One region of the Lysinibacillus sp. NPDC048646 genome, then DNA from elsewhere that is predicted to be linked to it. Evidence: riboswitches for the same ligand, from Rfam matches in the RefSeq annotation. Region 1 holds a riboswitch; each other region holds the start of a gene.

Region 1 (5,955 bases):
AACTGTACAGTTTTTAAGGACATTATGATTATTAAATAAATTAAACTGCTGGAACACCATGCCTAAATGTGTACGATATTTTTGAATATTGTGCTTCTCATCTAAAATATTTTCGCCCTTGAAGATAATTTCGCCACCACTTGGTATTTCCAGTAAATTAATACAACGAAGTAGTGTTGATTTGCCTGATCCTGAAGAACCGATTAAACAAACTACCTCTCCCTTTTCTACCTGAAAATTCACATCTTTTAACACTTGGTTACGTCCAAATGATTTACTTAAATGTTCAATTTGAATGACTGCCATTTGTGCGTCCCCCTATAATGTCTCTTTCTGTTCTTTTTGATAAGCATCTGGGCCATCAAGTCTTTTTTCTACATATAGTAAAATACGAGATGCTGTAAATGTCATGATAAAGTACAGCACACATGCGACGAAGAACGATTCAAAATATCGGAAATTATTGCCGGCAACAGATTTTGTTTGAAAGAATAATTCCGTAACACCAATAACATTTAATACCGCTGTATCTTTAATATTCATGATTAATTGATTACCTGTAGCAGGCAAAATATTACGAGCAACTTGTGGTAATACGACATGCATCATAATTTGGAAATGATTCATACCAATTGCAGATGCTGCCTCGTACTGTCCTCTATCAACAGAGACAATCCCACCACGCACGATTTCAGCCATGTATGCACCCGTGTTGAGCGAAACTACTAAAATACCAGCTGTAATAAAGTGCATATCAATACCAAAAGCAATATCTAATCCGTAATATACCACCATTGCTTGTACAATCATTGGTGTACCACGGAAAAACTCAACGTAGCATGTCAGTATAAAGTTTAAAAGCTTTAAAATGTAATGCTTTACGCTCTTTTTACGTGTCGGAATGGTATGCATAATTCCGATGAAAAATCCGATGAATGCACCAATAATTGTACTAATTGTTGAAATAAGTAACGTATAATAAGCGCCCCGTAAAAACATTTGCCAGTTGTTTTCTATTATAGAAATAATCCATTCAAAACTCATGATGCTCCTCCTAACAACTTCTTGTTGCTTGTTCATATCATTTATGCCCTGGTCTTAATCGAGTCTTAAATTTGAATTGTGCATGCTTCTTTCAAATTATGTGACAATTACCCAAGACATTACTACTTATTCAATGTGGATTCACTGAATAGAAGTAAAGATAGATTACACGGGCTACTGATTAGCCCGTGCATCCATATTATTGTGCTGCTGGTTGTTGAAGAATTGCATCTTCCATAATTTTTTGTCGATCATCTTCAGAAATACCTTTTAGGATTTCGTTGATTTTATCTAAATTAGCATCACCTTTACGTAAACCAACTGCAATAGACGTATTTGAGATATCTGTATCAAATCCTTCTTCAAATGACACAAATGCAAAGTTTTCATTTGCAGCTGCAGCTGAAATACCTTCTGGACGTTCAGCTACATAGCCATCGATTTTTCCAGCTTGTAACGCCACACGCATTGCTGAGAAGTTTTCCATTGCTGTTTGTTTGTTAACGCCTTTGATTTGATCGATAACTTCGTAGTTAGAAGTATTTAATTGAGATGTAACCTTTGCACCAGAAAAGTCTTGGATTGATTTGGCATTTTCATATTTACTACCCTTTTTAATAACCATAACAAAATCTGATGTATAGTAGTTTTCTGTGAAGTCAATTGTTTCTTTACGTTCCTTTGTAGGAGACATCCCCGCTACAATGGCATCAATTTTATTTGATTGTAAAGCTGGCACTAGACCGTCCCACTCAAGTTTCACAATTACTAATTCTTTTCCTAAACCTTCAGCCATTTTTTTCGCCATTTGTACATCATAACCGCCTGCATATTCAGCATTATCAGCGATTTTCACAGCACCATTTGCATCACCTTGCTGTGTCCAATTGAATGGAGGATAGCCAGCTTCCATCCCTACACGGAATTCGCCACCTTCTTCATCTGTACCAGCATCTCCAGTCGTCTTATCTTTTTTGTCGCTAGTACCACATGCAGCTAATAAAATTGCAGTCATAGCGGCTAACATAAATAACAACCATTTTCTTTTCATGTAAAACTCCCCCTTTTCTGTAAAAAAATAAAGCAACTGTACAAAAAAACGACCTAAGTTCAGAACTTAGGTCGTACCTTTATTGACAGTTGCCCAAATCCTCACTATAATTTCCATGTATCCGAGATAGCACAACCTAGTAAACTGGAATTATATCTACTAGGACAGTCCTGCACTTATTCACTGCAGACCCAGCATAAAAGTATGAGCTCCTTTTATACTTCGGCGACATTTCCTTCTCCATTGCGTCCTCGCTTGCTTAAACTCAACAATGAACTAATAAATATCGCGCCTCTACCTCACAAAGGAACGTGAGGTTTGTTTATTTAATTGATAATTAGATACTACTATAAAAATAGTCTATGCGTCAAGAAAGTTTTATCATTTTTCAGACTAATGTTTTAATTCCAACGGATATTTTCTAGTATTTTTCTATTATATCCAAATGTTGTTAGTTAAAAAAATACCATATATTTACTCATCCATGATAAAAAACTCCTCCAAAGTGATGGAGGAGTATACTACTATTATTAAGAATTCAACAATAAATCTTCTGGATTTTCAAGTAATTCTTTAACAGTTTTAAGGAAACCTACAGAATCTTTACCATCGATAATACGGTGATCGTAAGATAACGCTAGATACATCATTGGACGGATAGCTACTTCTCCATCAACTTCAACAGGGCGTTTTTTAATAGAGTGCATTCCAAGAATCGCTGCTTGTGTACCGTTCATAATTGGTGTTGACATTAATGAGCCGAATACACCGCCATTAGTGATTGTGAATGACCCACCAGATAGGTCGCTTAAACCTAATTTTTTGTCGCGTGCTTTTTTCGCCAAGTCTGCAATTGAATCTTCAATTTCAGCAAAGTTTTTACGGTCAGCATCACGTACAACTGGTACTACTAAACCTTCTTCCGTTGATACAGCTACACCGATATCATAGAAGTTGTTTAAGTGAATTTCATCACCAGCAATTTGTGCGTTCACATATGGGTATTTTTTAAGCGCTGCAACTACTGCTTTTGTGAAGAATGACATGAATCCAAGTTTAGAGCCAGTTGATTCAAAGAATTGATCTTTTTTACGAGAACGTAATGCCATAACGTTCGTCATGTCGACTTCGTTAAATGTTGTTAGCATAGCTGTTGATTGCTTAACTTCAAGTAAACGTTTTGCGATTGTTTGACGACGACGGCTCATTTTTTCAACTGTCACTCGTGATTCGTCCACAGCTACCACTGCTTTAGGTGCTGCAGGAGCTGCTTGTGGTGTTGCCACTGGTGCTGTACCATGAGCTGCAACATCTTGTACACGTACACGGCCTTGTGGGTCTACTGGAGATACAGCAGCAAGGTCAATGCCTTTTTCACGCGCAAGTTTACGAGCTGCTGGAGATGCGATTACACGCTCACCAGAAGTTTCTTCTACAACTGGAGCTGCTGCTACAGGGGCAGGAGCTGCTTGTGGTGCTGCAGGTGTTGCTGCTGCTGTTGGAGCAGGAGCTGCACCTTCGCCAGCTTCTACAACTGCGATAACTTGACCAACAAGAACAGTATCGCCTTCTTCAGCTAAAATTTGTGTTAACACACCCGCTTCTTCAGAAATGATTTCAGCGTTTACTTTATCTGTTTCAAGTTCAACGATGAATTCACCTTTTTCAATGCGGTCGCCCACTTTTTTTACCCACTGTGCAATACTACCTTCTGTAATCGATTCTGCTAACTCAGGGACTTTAATTTCAGCCACTTTCATTTCCTCCTTTGATTAACGTGCATAAAGTATGCACATAAAAGGGCTACCGCCTAAGGCAAATAGCCCAGCTTTCAGTAATAACTATATGATTATTTCACTTTTACCGATTCAGCAACTGCTTCATCAATAATTGCTGCCTGAGCTGCTTTATGAGAATCTGCATCGCCTTCTGAAGTCGAACTCATTGCAGGACGACCTACATAACGAAGTTTTTTACCTTCAGAAAGTTCATATAATGTTTCTAATGCGTAATTCCAAGCACCTTGATTTTTAGGCTCTTCTTGTACCCAAGCAATCTCTTTTGTATTTGGGTACTTAGCTATAATATCAGCTACTTGCGCTGATGGGAATGGGTAAAGTTGTTCTACACGTACAATGTGTATGTGATCGAAGCCTTCTCCATCTTTTATGCGGTCTGCTAAATCAATCATTACTTTACCAGTACCTAGTAAAATACGTTCTACAGATTTAGTTTTTGCACCTAAGCCTGGTTGCTCGATTACTTCTTGGAATGAGCCATTTGCTAATTGTTCAGCATTCGCTGCTGCCAATGGATGACGCAGTAGTGATTTTGGTGATACAACAACAAGTGGACGTACCCCTTCAGTTTCTAGCATTGCTGCTTGGCGACGTAGTAAGTGGTAGTAGTTCCCTGCATTCGAGCAGTTTGCTACAAACCAGTTATTTTCAGCTGACATTTGTAAGTAACGTTCCATACGACTTGAAGAGTGTTCAGGACCTTGACCTTCATAACCGTGTGGTAAAAGAATAACGAAACCAGATTTTTGACCCCATTTAGAGCGTGCCCCTGAAATGAAGTTGTCAAACATCACTTGTGCCATATTGGCAAAGTCACCAAATTGTGCTTCCCAAACTGATAAGACATTACCTCTTTCTAAATTGTAACCATATTCATATCCTACTACCCCTGCTTCAGTAAGCGGTGAGTTGTGAACTGTAAATGATGCACTTGCACCAGAAATATGGTGAAGTGGTGTGAATACATTACCATTGTTTTTGTCATGTAACACTAAGTGACGTTGTGAGAACGTACCACGTTGTGCGTCTTGACCAGTAAAACGTACAGGTGTGCCATCTTGAATAATTGTAGCATATGCTAAAGTTTCAGCATGACCCCAGTCGATTTTTGCAGATGCAAAAGCATCACGACGTTTTTCTAAAATTTTGCCAAGTTTATTTTGTGGTTGGAAGTCTTGCTCAAATACTAGAAGTTCTTCGTTAATTTTTCCTAATCGTTCAGCACCTACAGCTGTTTCGATTTGTGGGAATTCCACTTTTAACTCTTCTGGCATTTCCAAATGCTTATGCTCATCTTTATCTGCCATTTCTTTCACATGATCATAAGCAGCTTGCATTTCTGCATAGATAGCTGTATCCAGTGCAGTTACGTCATCCTTAGAAACGACACCAGCAGCAACTAATTGTGCACCATATAATGCACGTACAGTTTCGTGTTTAGAGACAAGTTTATATACTTCTGGATTTGTTACAGTTGGATCATCCGTTTCGTTATGTCCATGACGACGGTAACCAATCAAGTCGACGATAATATCTTTCCCAAACTTTTGACGGTAGCTAGCAGCAAAACGTCCCACTTGTACAACTGCTTCCGGACTATCTGCGTTAACGTGTACAACAGGTACTTCATAACCTTTTGCTGGGTCAGAAGAATAAACAGATGAACGAGAGTCATGCAACTCCGTAGTGAAGCCGATCATATTGTTGGCGATGAGATGAATTGTTCCACCAGTTGAGAAACCTTCTGTTTTCGAATAGTTTAACACTTCTGTTACAATCCCTTGACCTGGGAACGCCGCATCACCATGAACAAGGATTCCTAATCCTTTTCCTGGGTTATGAACAGCTTGGCCTGGATTTGACGTATCATCTTGCGTTGCACGAGTAGAACCTAAAACAACCGGATTGCCAACTTCTAAGTGAGATGGGTTATAGGCAAGTTTTACATTCATACCTGACTCACGGCTATAGGAAGCACCCATATGGTATTTCACGTCGCCAGTCCAACCTTTTGTAATTTCAAGACGACCATGTTGTGGTAAAAATAGCTCGTTTGAAACG
Region 2 (5,955 bases), on a different contig from region 1:
TCTCATAGAACAGAAGAAGAGTAGCGTTGCCACCACGACGAAGAGCCAGCCAGCGATGTTCCAGTCTCCAAATAAATCATGCAGATAACCAAATAAGATTGGTCCAACTGCTGCTAGTAAATAGCCAATAGATTGTGCAAAGCCTGATAAATCAGCTGCTTCGTAGGCCGTGCGTGTACGCAGAGTGAAGAACATCATCGCTAACGCGAATGAAGCTCCTCCGGCTAAGCCAAGAAGCACCATCCAAAGGACTGCAAGACTTGTCCATTCTATAACTAAACCAATAAAGCCGATTAAATAAAACGCTGTAAAAATTATGACCAGTGGGCGTTGGGATTTCATTTTGCTTGCAATAATAGGTACAACTAGCGCCATAGGTATCTGTGAAAACTGCATTGTTGAAAACATCCAACCAGCACGGTCGGCAGCGAGTCCTTGGGCAATATAAATTTCAGGTATCCATGCCGCCGTTGTATAAAATATGAGTGATTGTAACCCCATTGCCCCCGTTACAGCCCAAGTTACAGGTGATTTCCATAAAGGTATACGCGTTTTCGTAGATGCGACAGCAGGTTCAGGTTTATTTGATTTTAATTGTGGTATCCAAACCAAAATTGTAAAGGCAACTAGAATAAGAGCTACTGCGAGAGCTCCTTGCCAACCAAGAGAAGAATTGGCTACTGGATAACTAACACCAGCACCTACGCCTGCTGAAAGATTCATAGACACTGTGTAGAATGCCATTAGGAAACCAACGTGGTAAGGAAATTTCAGTTTCAGTAAACCTGGTATAAGCACATTACCAAAAGAAATCGCTACCCCAATTAGTATCGTTCCGAGAACGAGTAATGCAGTTGTACCAAGGGATCGAGTTACAATGCCAAATGCTAGTAAGATTGTTGATAAAAACAATGTCAATTCTAAACCTAATTTGCGTGCAACCACTGGGGCAAACGGTGATATAATCGCAAATGCTAATAATGGAATTGTTGTCAAAAAGCCGGCGAGTACATTGGAAATGCCAAGACCTTGACGAATGAAGGAAATAATTGGACCAACGACAGTTAATGGCATCCGTAATGTAGAAGCTATAAAAATAACACCGATGACAAGTAACAGAGTTTTTCCCTTCCAGCTAATTTTTTTGCTAGGATAAGTAGAATGTTCATTAGTTGCCAAAATAAGTCCTCCTTGATTTAAAACATTAATAATTCGAACAACTATACCACTTTACCGCACTATTAAAAATAGTAGAAAATTCACAAAATAATGAACATTATTATTGTTATTGAAATGTCAAAGGTCATATGATAGACTAAATAACATCATAAATTTAATAATTACATGCCTCATGTTTGTATTGAGGTAGAGGTCGCGGTGTTTATAAGTACGCTAACGGAAATGACAAGCATTAAAGATGTTAGCTGAAAGGAAATACCGCCGAAGTGTGAGGGGACTTGAAAACCTCATGCTGGGGCTGTTTCCGAAAGGAACAGAACTGTCACGTTGGAATGACGTGTTGCGCTATCATTTGAAAGAACTGGGGATTTACTTAGCCATCACAACGTTCATGTGATGGCGTTTTTTATTTCTATTTGGTATAAAATAGAATCTCCGCGGATTGATAGGACGCTTTTTACTGTGCCTGATTCGCAAGTGTTATGATGTGCGAAAACAATGGGTACAATTACGTCGAGGTGAATTTGGGTGCCTCTTATAAAAGGAAGGAAGCTTTAACGTGAGTGAAATAAAAGTGAATCAGCTTGGACATAAACCACCAAAGCTGAAAAAAGAATTAAAAAGTCGTCATATAACAATGATTTCGTTAGGCGGTACAATTGGTACTGGGCTATTTTTAGCTAGTGGTGGTGCCATTGCACAGGCAGGCCCTGGTGGAGCATTGCTTGCTTACGCCTTAATCGGCATTATGGTTTATTTTTTAATGACAAGCTTAGGGGAAATGGCTGCCTATATGCCATCCTCGGGGTCGTTTAGTACGTATGCAAGTAAGTTTGTAGATCCAGCTCTTGGTTTTGCACTTGGTTGGAATTACTGGTATAACTGGGCAATTACGATTGCAGCAGAAATTGCAGCTGTTTCATTAATTATGAAATACTGGTTCCCAGATAGCTCGTCAGCACTTTGGACGGTATTGTTTATTGCCATCGTACTATCATTTAATCTTTTATCAGTAAAAAGCTACGGTGAAAGTGAATATTGGTTTGCCATGATAAAGGTGGCAACGGTTATTATCTTCATTATTGTCAGTATTCTGATGATATTTGGTATTTTGGGTGGGCAAGCACCCGTAGGCTTCACAAATTTCTTTATTAGTGATGGTCCATTCCATGGTGGCTTCCTTGCTACATTTGGTATCTTCTTAGCAGCAGGATTCTCGTTCCAAGGGACTGAGCTACTCGGAATTACAGCGGGAGAAACAGACGATCCAGGAAAAAATATTCCTAAGGCCGTGAAATCTGTTTTCTGGCGTATTATTTTGTTCTACATTTTAGCGATTGCCGCAATCGGTATGCTTATTCCATTTACCGATGCACGTTTACTATCTGAAGATATTGCGGTTTCTCCATTTACACTCGTATTTGATCGATTAGGTATTGCCTTTGCAGCTTCACTGATGAATGCCATTATTTTAACAGCAATGCTTTCAGCGGGGAACTCAGGTCTATATGCATCATCTCGTATGCTATGGCAATTAGCAGTTGATGGGCATGCACCAAAAGTCTTCATGAAGTTAAGTCGTCGCGGGATTCCAATTTATGCTTTAATGGCGACATTAGCAGTAGGCAGTCTAGCATTTCTGGCGTCATTTTTTGGTGATGGGGTTGTCTATATATGGTTACTAAATGCCTCAGGTATGTCAGGCTTCATAGCATGGCTGGGTATCGCCTTTAGCCATTACCGTTTCCGTAGAGCTTTCGAGGCTCAAGGCTTAGATTTTAAATTACTACCCTATAAAGCGAAGCTATATCCATTTGGTCCGATTTTTGCGTTTACGGTTTGTATGATTGTTGTAGTTGGTCAAAACTACACAGCCTTTACAGGTGAAACGATTGACTGGTACGGCATGCTTGTATCCTACATTGGCATACCACTGTTTTTGGCATTATGGATTGGCTTTAAAGTGAAAAATAAAACAAAAATGATTCCACTTAAGGACTGTGATTTAACAGTGGAAAAATAAGAGATAGACAATGGAGCTATCCTGTAAGTCATTGTAATATGACTAACGGGTAGCTTTTTTTGTATGAAATAAAAAAATGCCTAATTTCTTATATATGGTAAGGTATTATAGATATGGAAGGTTATATTGACATTTCGAATAGATTTTATGAGTGGTAACGATTTGTGAAAAGTTTCTCTTAAGAAGAGGTGCACGTTATGCAAAAACATATATTAGCCATTCGTGAAATGGTGGAGAATTTTTTATTGATGGAGGGATTTGTCTAAGGGTGCCTGGCACACAAACAATTCGCGAACAATTCTGAATATTGAACGTTTCGGATACAAGATAATGCCAGGAACTTTAACAATTTTAAATTGTTAGAGCACCGGGCATTTTTTTTAAGCAAATATAGTCTCCCATAGTAAATATATATTTAACGCAACAACTATTACTACAACAATCCAACCTAGTCCTGTTGTTACACGATGATTGACAAGGCTGCCCATAATGTCCCGTTTACTTGTAAACATGACAAGGGGAACAAGAGCAAAAGCAATACCGAATGACAGAATGACTTGACTTAGAACAAGTGCGTAGGTTGCATTGACACCAGAGGCAATAATGGCGATTGGAGGAATCATAGTTATTGCACGGCGTAAGTACAATGGAATTTTTCTTCGAATAAAGCCCTGCATGACAACATCCCCTGCCAATGTCCCGACAGAAGAGCTTGCAAGCCCTGCAATGAGAAGTCCTAGACCGAAGGAGACTGCTGCCATCGGACCAAGTGCATCACGTAACCCATTATAGGCTATATCTAAATCCTCAACTACTAACCCTTGTGTATGGAACACAGCTGCTGCAATGATTAGCATACTCATATTAATCGCACCTGCAATTATCATTGCTATGACAATATCGATAAACTCGAAACGGAAAATACGGCGTTTTTCCGCTTCATTTCGTCCAACAATGCGGCTTTGCGTTAAGGAAGAATGTAAATATATCGCGTGTGGCATAACTGTTGCTCCTAGAATACCTGTTGCAAGTAATAGTGAGTCGACACCTTCAAATTGTGGTGTGAAAATCCCTATTGCTACATCGCTCCAATGCGGCTGTGCTAAAAATGTTTGGAACGCGAATGCTAATACGACGATTAACACCATGCCAGAAATGCCTGCTTCGAACGCTCTAAAACCCCTACGTTGCAATTCTAAAATAGCGAATGAGCCGACTGCTGTAATAAGGGCGGCAGGTAGCATCGGGATGTTAAACAATAAGTAAAGCCCGAGTGCTGCGCCAATAAATTCTGCAAGATCAGTTGCGATTATGACTAATTCAGCTTGTATCCATAAAAAGATTGATGTTTTTTTAGAAAAGTGTTCACGTGAGACTTCCGGTAAATTCTTTCCTGTCGCTATGCCTAACTTTGCGGATAAAGATTGAATAAGTACAGCCATTAAATTCGAGAATGCTATTACCCACAGTAGTAAATAGCCGTACTGGGAGCCAGCCGTAATATTTGTTGCAAAGTTGCCAGGATCTATATAGGCAACAGCTGCGATGAAAGCTGGCCCAAGGAAAGGCAGGATTCGTCTCCAGCCTTTAATGTCGCCAGCTAAAACCGCTTCAGCTGTCGGCCTTATACAGCGTTTATAAACCATAATGTTCCCTCATTTCAAAAAGTATCGCAAAAGAAATAAAGTTTCCTTAAGGAAAAATAAGATACTATTATTTTATTACTAGAAGTGAAAAATGTGAAGTTTTTTGCTCATTTTTCAAAAAAATCTTTAGACTGTAGAAAAATTTTATTTAATTTAGAAGAACTCCCTTCAAAGGCAGATGGTAAAGTCGTTGATGAGAGTTTCTATGCTTTGCTTTAAGGCATTTAAAGGACGACATGATCTGACGTAAATTTTCTCATCATTTTCTAATTAGACTTTGACACCCTCTGTGGTTTACGATGAAAAGAAAACGGTGAGGAATGACATCACATGACGAATCGAATTTTAATAATAGAAGATGAAGAAAGTATTGCTCGAGTATTACAATTAGAGCTTCAATTTGAAGGCTACCAGGCAGAGATGGCACATACGGGAGCGGACGGCCTACTGAAATATCGTGAACAACAATGGGACTTGATTCTTCTTGATGTTATGTTGCCTGAGATGAGTGGAATCGATGTGTTAAAGCGAATTCGTGCGACAGAATTACAAACACCAGTCATACTGCTTACAGCCAAAAGTGATGTCGAGGATAAAGTGAAGGGGCTCGATCTAGGCGCAAATGATTATATAACCAAACCATTTGACATCGAGGAATTACTTGCACGCATTCGTACAGCACTAAGATTTTCACAAAAATTCAATAGCCAAGAAGTATCACATATATATGGGCATTTATCCATCGATGAACAAACAAGAGAGGTTGTCTATTACGATAAAAATGTACAATTAACACCACGTGAGTATGACCTACTTTTATATTTACTGAAACATCCAAAACAAGTACTAACACGCGAACAAATTTTAGAGGCAGTTTGGGGCTACGATTATTATGGCGACACGAATGTTGTAGATGTCTATATTCGATATGTGCGTCAAAAACTTGAAGTCGCTGCTGAAACACCAATTATCCATACAGTTCGCGGTGTGGGCTATGTGCTGAGGGAGCACAAGTATGAGACTTAAAACAAAAATTCATCTACTAACAACGTTATTGATGTTGGTTATTTTAGTGGCGACGAATAGTGGCATTTACTTTCTTTATGA
Region 3 (5,955 bases), on a different contig from region 1:
TACAAAAAATGCGGAGATTGCTGTTACGGCTAAGTTTCAACTCATTGAACGACAAGAGGAGCGAACGATAGGTGCATGTGAGGCACTCGGTGAAGCGATGGGCATATCAACCCCACTGCGCATTGAGGCATTTGATAATAGTCATATGCACGGCACAGATGCTGTCTCGGCAATGGTTGTATTTGTTGACGGAAAACCAGCTAAGAAAGAATATCGTAAGTACAAAACACGCACAGCTGCCAAGCATGATGACTATGGGGCAATGCAGGAAGTGATTCGTCGCCGTTACACTAGGGTATTAAAGGAAGGCTTGCCATTGCCCGATTTAGTACTAATTGACGGTGGTAAAGGTCAAATGGAAGTTGCGCGAGAAGTGCTAGAAGATGAGCTTGGCCTTGTCATGCCAATTGCTGGCTTAGCGAAAGATGACAAGCACAATACATCACAGCTTTTATTTGGGGGTCCGCCAGAGGTTATAGCATTAAAACGAACGAGTGACGGATTTTATTTATTACAACGCATTCAAGATGAGGTCCATCGCTTTGCAATTACATTCCTCCGGCAACAACACGAGAAGCATGCGATCCAATCGGTACTCGATGAAATTGAGGGCATTGGACCGAAGAGAAAGCAACAGCTGCTAAAGCATTTTGGTTCGGTGAAGAAAATACGAGAGGCGAGTGAGCTCGCATTACAAGAAGCAGGCATGCCCGTCCATTTAGCTAACAATATTTATGCTTATTTTCAGCAACAAGCATTGTCAAAGGACTAGACATATGCTAACGTAAATATTAATAGAATATTCACTATTTTAGTGATGATAGAGGTGCAAGGTTTAATAGTAGCACATTGGAGGGTGGACAAACCCTTTGAGGATGTGTGAAAGGGAAGCTTGCCGAAGTGAAGTATCGTTGTTTCCGATACTTTGCTGGTTTTGCATTTAAGAGATGTAAGACTGTCGATTCTTGAGGTTTCGGAGAGCTATCACACATGCGCAAGCTTTCATATTGTACATGTTGCAGGCAGCTTTCACGTTAAGTGAGGGCTGTCTTTTTGATGTTCTAAGGACGATTTTTTTATATTATTCAGTTTTTTATTTATCAAGGTGAGTGATGAATGCCAAAACGTTTTACTATACAACGGTGATACCGTTTGTGGATCTTAGGCTAACAGCGCTTCCTCCTACTGCAATCTACGCGAAAGTGAAGTGGTAACGTAGCGGCAGCGGCGATGCTAAAGTGACCAACTTCGTGTTGGCTAATGCCTCGGATGGATGTCGCGGGTTTTGAAAGTCGTGAATTGTGTTCGTGCAATCCACAATAAATATACAGTTACGCCGAGGTGTAATTGAGTTAGAAGGAGAATGATAACGATGGCGAAAATTGTACTAAAATTTGGTGGTCCGGCGATAGCGTCAACTGATTGTATTCGGGAGGTCGCGAAAAAGGCAATTGCCGAAAAAAAGCGGGGGCTTGATGTAGTGGTTGTGACAGCAGCTATGGGGCATACGACCAAGGAATTAGCAAAAATGGCTCACGATTTATCGGACGATGCTTCAAAGCGTGAACTAGACGTGCTTTTTTCAACGAGCTCACAAGTAGCAAGTGCGTTATTCGCCATTGCTCTTCAGGAAGTAGGCTACGATGCGGTGTCATTAACCGGTTGGCAGGCAGGTATACAAACTGATGCCAAGCACCGCAACGCACGTATCGAAGAAATTGATGTTAAGCGTATTGAAAAACATTTTGAGCAGGGGCAAATTGTTGTGGTTGCTGGTGAACAAGGCATTGATGATGGTCAGAACATTACATCACTTGGTAAAGGTGGGGCGGAAACGACAGCGGTTGCCATCGCTGCAGCTATTCATGCTGAACGAGTAGATATTTTCACGAATGTAGACGGGGTTTATACTGCTGACCCACGTCATATTTTAGCAGCACAAAAGTTAAAGGAAATCTCTTATGATGAAATGTTAGAATTATCAAATTTAGGCTCACATATTTTACATCCACATGCAGTGGAGCTAGCGAAAAAGTTCCAAATCCCTGTTATTATTCGTTCGAGCATGGAGGACATAACAGGAACCTTATTAAAGGAGGAAGTTGAAATGGAAAAAAATTTAATCGTTCGTGGTGTTGCTTTCGAATCAGACATTATTCGCTTAACCGTCGGGTATGATGCCTATTCAGATGCGTCATTAGCAGATATATTTGCAGTATTGGCAGAGAATCGCATAAATGTTGATATTATTGTACAAGCCATTATTGATGGCTTGAAGCCGTCAGTATCGTTTTCGATTTTGAAAGAGGAATTTGCAGAGGCTCTAAACGTTCTAGAAAATAGTAAATTATCATTGGGTTTTAGCTTTGCTGATTTTGAAGTTGGTTTAGCGAAAGTATCGATTATCGGTTCAGGTATGGCGTCCAATCCAGGTGTTGCTGCACGTATGTTTGATTGTTTACGTCGTGAAGGCATCCCCGTGAAAATGGTAAGTACCTCGGAAATTAAGGTTTCCGTTGTTGTACCCCAGGATGATATGATTCATGCAGCTAATGCCTTACATGCGGAATTTAATTTAGCAGAAGCGCTTCAAGTTTAAGAATGGTCGAGTGACAGAATTCAATATCACAGCCTGTATGTTTACAACAATTTTTAACTTTGGGCGTAACTTCCGATAGGCTCAAATGTAAAATAACAAAGGATTGCCATTCACAATTTAGGAATGGCAATCCTTTTTCGTTACTCTGTCGGAATAGTGTTCATGATACGTTCTTTCACATCCCACTTGACGGTAAACATGACGAGCTGATGCTTTTCACGTTTTTCATCGTAGCACTCAGTCAAATAGCCTTTTGCTTGCTGGATCTGCTCAGCTATAAATCCTGCTTCAAGTCGAAAGCTTCGATTTTTAAGTTGTAAAAGTGCAGGCTCATTTGTTAAATGGAAGATACGTCCATCCTTCGATTCTTTCGTAAGTTCTAGAGTACCCCAGCAGGCATCTGCGAAAAATGCGATAATTTCTTCTTGACTTTTGCATGGGAACTTCCGAGCAAGCTCTTTTCCAGCCCAATAAAGCACGTCATCTTCATGTTTACCAAGGATGGAAGATAGAATATGATCGCGAATTATCTCATATCCAAATGATGAGATTGTAGGAGATGGAGTATTTAACATTGATATCCTTCTTTCTTAGAATTTTCTTATAATTTAGGGGTGTTAATGTAAAGATGGATTTTTCGAGAAAAAATGACGCACCATGTACTAGATTATTACTTTAATAAGGACTGTTAAAAACTCCGAGTTACCTTGACGCTCGTAGCTCTTGAGAGTACAATAAACATGTCATAATATTGTACCATGATGAAATACACAGTCAATGAAGTTTCATTTACAAAATGGTGACTTCTTTGTTGTGCTATTTTAAGTACTAAGGGGGGTAACAGTCTTGTCGAAAGATCGAGAGTTTTTATGGCGCCGCTTACATTCTCTACTTGGTGTCATTCCAGTAGGTTTGTTTTTGGCGTTCCACTTATCATTGAACCTCACTGCTGTTGGCGGTGAAGAAGCTTACAATGATGCAACAGGGAAAATGGAATTAGTTCCACATTCTCTATTGTTACTAATGGAATGGGTAATTATTTATATTCCATTAATGTTCCACGCTTTTTATGGTGTGTTCATTGCTTTTACAGCTACACCAAATACAGGCCGTTTTAGCACATACCGTAACTGGATGTTCTCATTACAACGCTTCACGGGTGTATTCCTAGTGATTTTCATTGCATGGCATATTTTCCAAACACGTATTCAAAAAGCACTTGGAACGCAAGTTGAATATGACATGATGGCAGAAATTGTTGCAAATCCCTTCATGCTTGGATTCTACATTGTTGGTATTTTATCAGCAACTTTCCACTTAGCAAATGGGTTATGGTCATTCTTAGTAAGCTGGGGTATTATACAATCTCCTCAGTCTCAAAAGATTGCTACTTATGTAACAAACATTATTTTCGTAATTCTAAGTGTTATGGGTGTGGCTGCAATTTTAGCTTTTGTGTAAGTACGTGAAAACTAAAAGAGGACATGCAATCATTGCAATTTTTTAAGAGGAGTGAGAAATAATCATGGCGAAAAGCAAAATAATTGTTGTCGGCGGCGGTCTAGCCGGTCTGATGGCAACGATTAAAGCAGCTGAAGTTGGTACTGAAGTTGATTTATTCTCATTAGTTCCTGTAAAACGCTCACACTCTGTATGTGCGCAAGGCGGGATTAATGGAGCGGTTAATACGAAAGGTGAAGGGGATTCTCCTTGGATTCACTTTGACGATACAGTATACGGTGGGGACTTCCTAGCGAATCAACCACCAGTTAAGGGTATGTGTGATGCAGCCCCTGGTATTATTCACTTAATGGACCGTATGGGTGTAATGTTCAACCGTACACCAGAAGGTTTACTTGACTTCCGTCGTTTCGGTGGAACTTTAATGCACCGTACAGCCTTCTCTGGTGCAACAACTGGTCAGCAATTACTATACGCACTAGACGAGCAAGTTCGTTCTCATGAAGTAGCTGGTTTAGTTAATAAATATGAGCACTGGGAATTCCTTGGTGCAATAGTCGATCCTGACGGCGTTTGTCGTGGTATCGTTGCGCAAGATATGCGTACAGAAGAAATTAAATCATTCCGCGCAGATGCTGTAATCATGGCGACTGGTGGCCCTGGTATTATCTTCGGTAAAACAACAAACTCTGTTATCAATACAGGTTCTGCTGCTTCTATCGTTTACCAACAAGGTGCTTCATACGCGAATGGCGAATTCATTCAAATTCACCCAACAGCAATTCCTGGGGACGACAAAAACCGTCTAATGTCAGAATCTGCTCGTGGTGAAGGTGGACGTATTTGGACTTACAAAGACGGTAAACCTTGGTACTTCTTAGAAGAAAAATATCCTGCATATGGTAACTTAGTACCACGTGATATTGCAACACGTGAAATTTTTGACGTTTGTGTAAACCAAAAACTTGGTATCAACGGTGAAAACATGGTATACCTAGATCTTTCTCATAAAGATCCACATGAATTAGATGTTAAACTGGGTGGTATTATTGAAATCTATGAAAAATTCGTAGGCGATGATCCACGTAAATTACCAATGAAAATTTTCCCTGCAGTTCACTACTCAATGGGTGGATTATGGGTTGACTACAGCCAAATGACTGAAATTCCTGGCCTATTTGCTGCAGGTGAATGTGATTACTCTCAACATGGTGCAAACCGTCTTGGTGCAAACTCATTATTATCTGCTATTTATGGTGGTATGGTTGCTGGTCCAAACGCTGTAGATTACGTAAAACATCTTAAAAAGCATGCTGAAGATCTTCCACAAGAAGTATTTGATGCACGCGTAAAAGAAGAACAAGCTAAGTGGGATGCTATCATGAAAATGGAAGGCACAGAAAATGCTTACTTGCTTCATAAAGAGCTTGGTGAAATGATGACAGCTACTATGACAGTAGTACGTTACAACGACCAACTTGAAGATACATTGAAAAAACTTGATGATCTTCTAAAACGTTGGGAAAACATCAACATCAACGATACGCAAAAATGGAGTAACCAAGGTGCTCACTTTACGCGTCAGTTGAAAAACATGCTTTACCTAGCGAAAGTAATGACAAAAGGCGCCCTACTACGTAACGAATCTCGTGGTGCGCACTACAAACCAGACTTCCAAGAACGTGATGATGAAAACTTCTTAAAAACGACTATGGCAAAATTTGACCCAGCTACGGGTGAGCCAATTATCACGTACCAAGAAGTTGACGTTTCATTAATCCCACCACGTAAACGTGACTACTCTGCTTAAGGAGGCTAAGAATTATGGATATCGCAGCTAATACTGGAAGAATGGTAAAAGTTGAAATTTTACGTCAAGATACACAAGGTGGCAA

What was found. A riboswitch is a leader RNA that binds a small molecule or an ion and turns the genes downstream of it on or off. The one in region 1 is predicted to bind lysine.
Positions count from the first base shown of each region.
Region 2: linked by a shared signal. The riboswitch ahead of ACQKII_RS20735 (amino acid permease) and the one ahead of ACQKII_RS13890 (transporter substrate-binding domain-containing protein) in region 1 are both predicted to bind lysine.
Region 3: linked by a shared signal. The riboswitch ahead of ACQKII_RS16010 (aspartate kinase) and the one ahead of ACQKII_RS13890 (transporter substrate-binding domain-containing protein) in region 1 are both predicted to bind lysine.

Region 1 covers NZ_JBNNLZ010000012.1:34,344-40,298, forward strand. The annotation lists gene ACQKII_RS13880 (amino acid ABC transporter ATP-binding protein) at 1-306, opposite strand, end outside; gene ACQKII_RS13885 (amino acid ABC transporter permease) at 319-1,044, opposite strand; gene ACQKII_RS13890 (transporter substrate-binding domain-containing protein) at 1,244-2,095, opposite strand; lysine riboswitch at 2,215-2,400, opposite strand; gene odhB (2-oxoglutarate dehydrogenase complex dihydrolipoyllysine-residue succinyltransferase) at 2,626-3,849, opposite strand; gene ACQKII_RS13900 (2-oxoglutarate dehydrogenase E1 component) at 3,945-5,955, opposite strand, start outside.
Region 2 covers NZ_JBNNLZ010000027.1:2,432-8,386, forward strand. The annotation lists gene ACQKII_RS20730 (CynX/NimT family MFS transporter) at 1-1,179, opposite strand, end outside; lysine riboswitch at 1,359-1,535, shown strand; gene ACQKII_RS20735 (amino acid permease) at 1,739-3,202, shown strand; gene ACQKII_RS20740 (Nramp family divalent metal transporter) at 3,583-4,848, opposite strand; gene ACQKII_RS20745 (hypothetical protein) at 4,942-5,067, shown strand; gene ACQKII_RS20750 (response regulator transcription factor) at 5,179-5,874, shown strand; gene ACQKII_RS20755 (ATP-binding protein) at 5,864-5,955, shown strand, end outside.
Region 3 covers NZ_JBNNLZ010000015.1:70,264-76,218, forward strand. The annotation lists gene uvrC (excinuclease ABC subunit UvrC) at 1-772, shown strand, start outside; lysine riboswitch at 814-992, shown strand; gene ACQKII_RS16010 (aspartate kinase) at 1,373-2,599, shown strand; gene ACQKII_RS16015 (YslB family protein) at 2,740-3,174, opposite strand; gene ACQKII_RS16020 (succinate dehydrogenase cytochrome b558 subunit) at 3,446-4,060, shown strand; gene sdhA (succinate dehydrogenase flavoprotein subunit) at 4,125-5,870, shown strand; gene sdhB (succinate dehydrogenase iron-sulfur subunit) at 5,885-5,955, shown strand, end outside.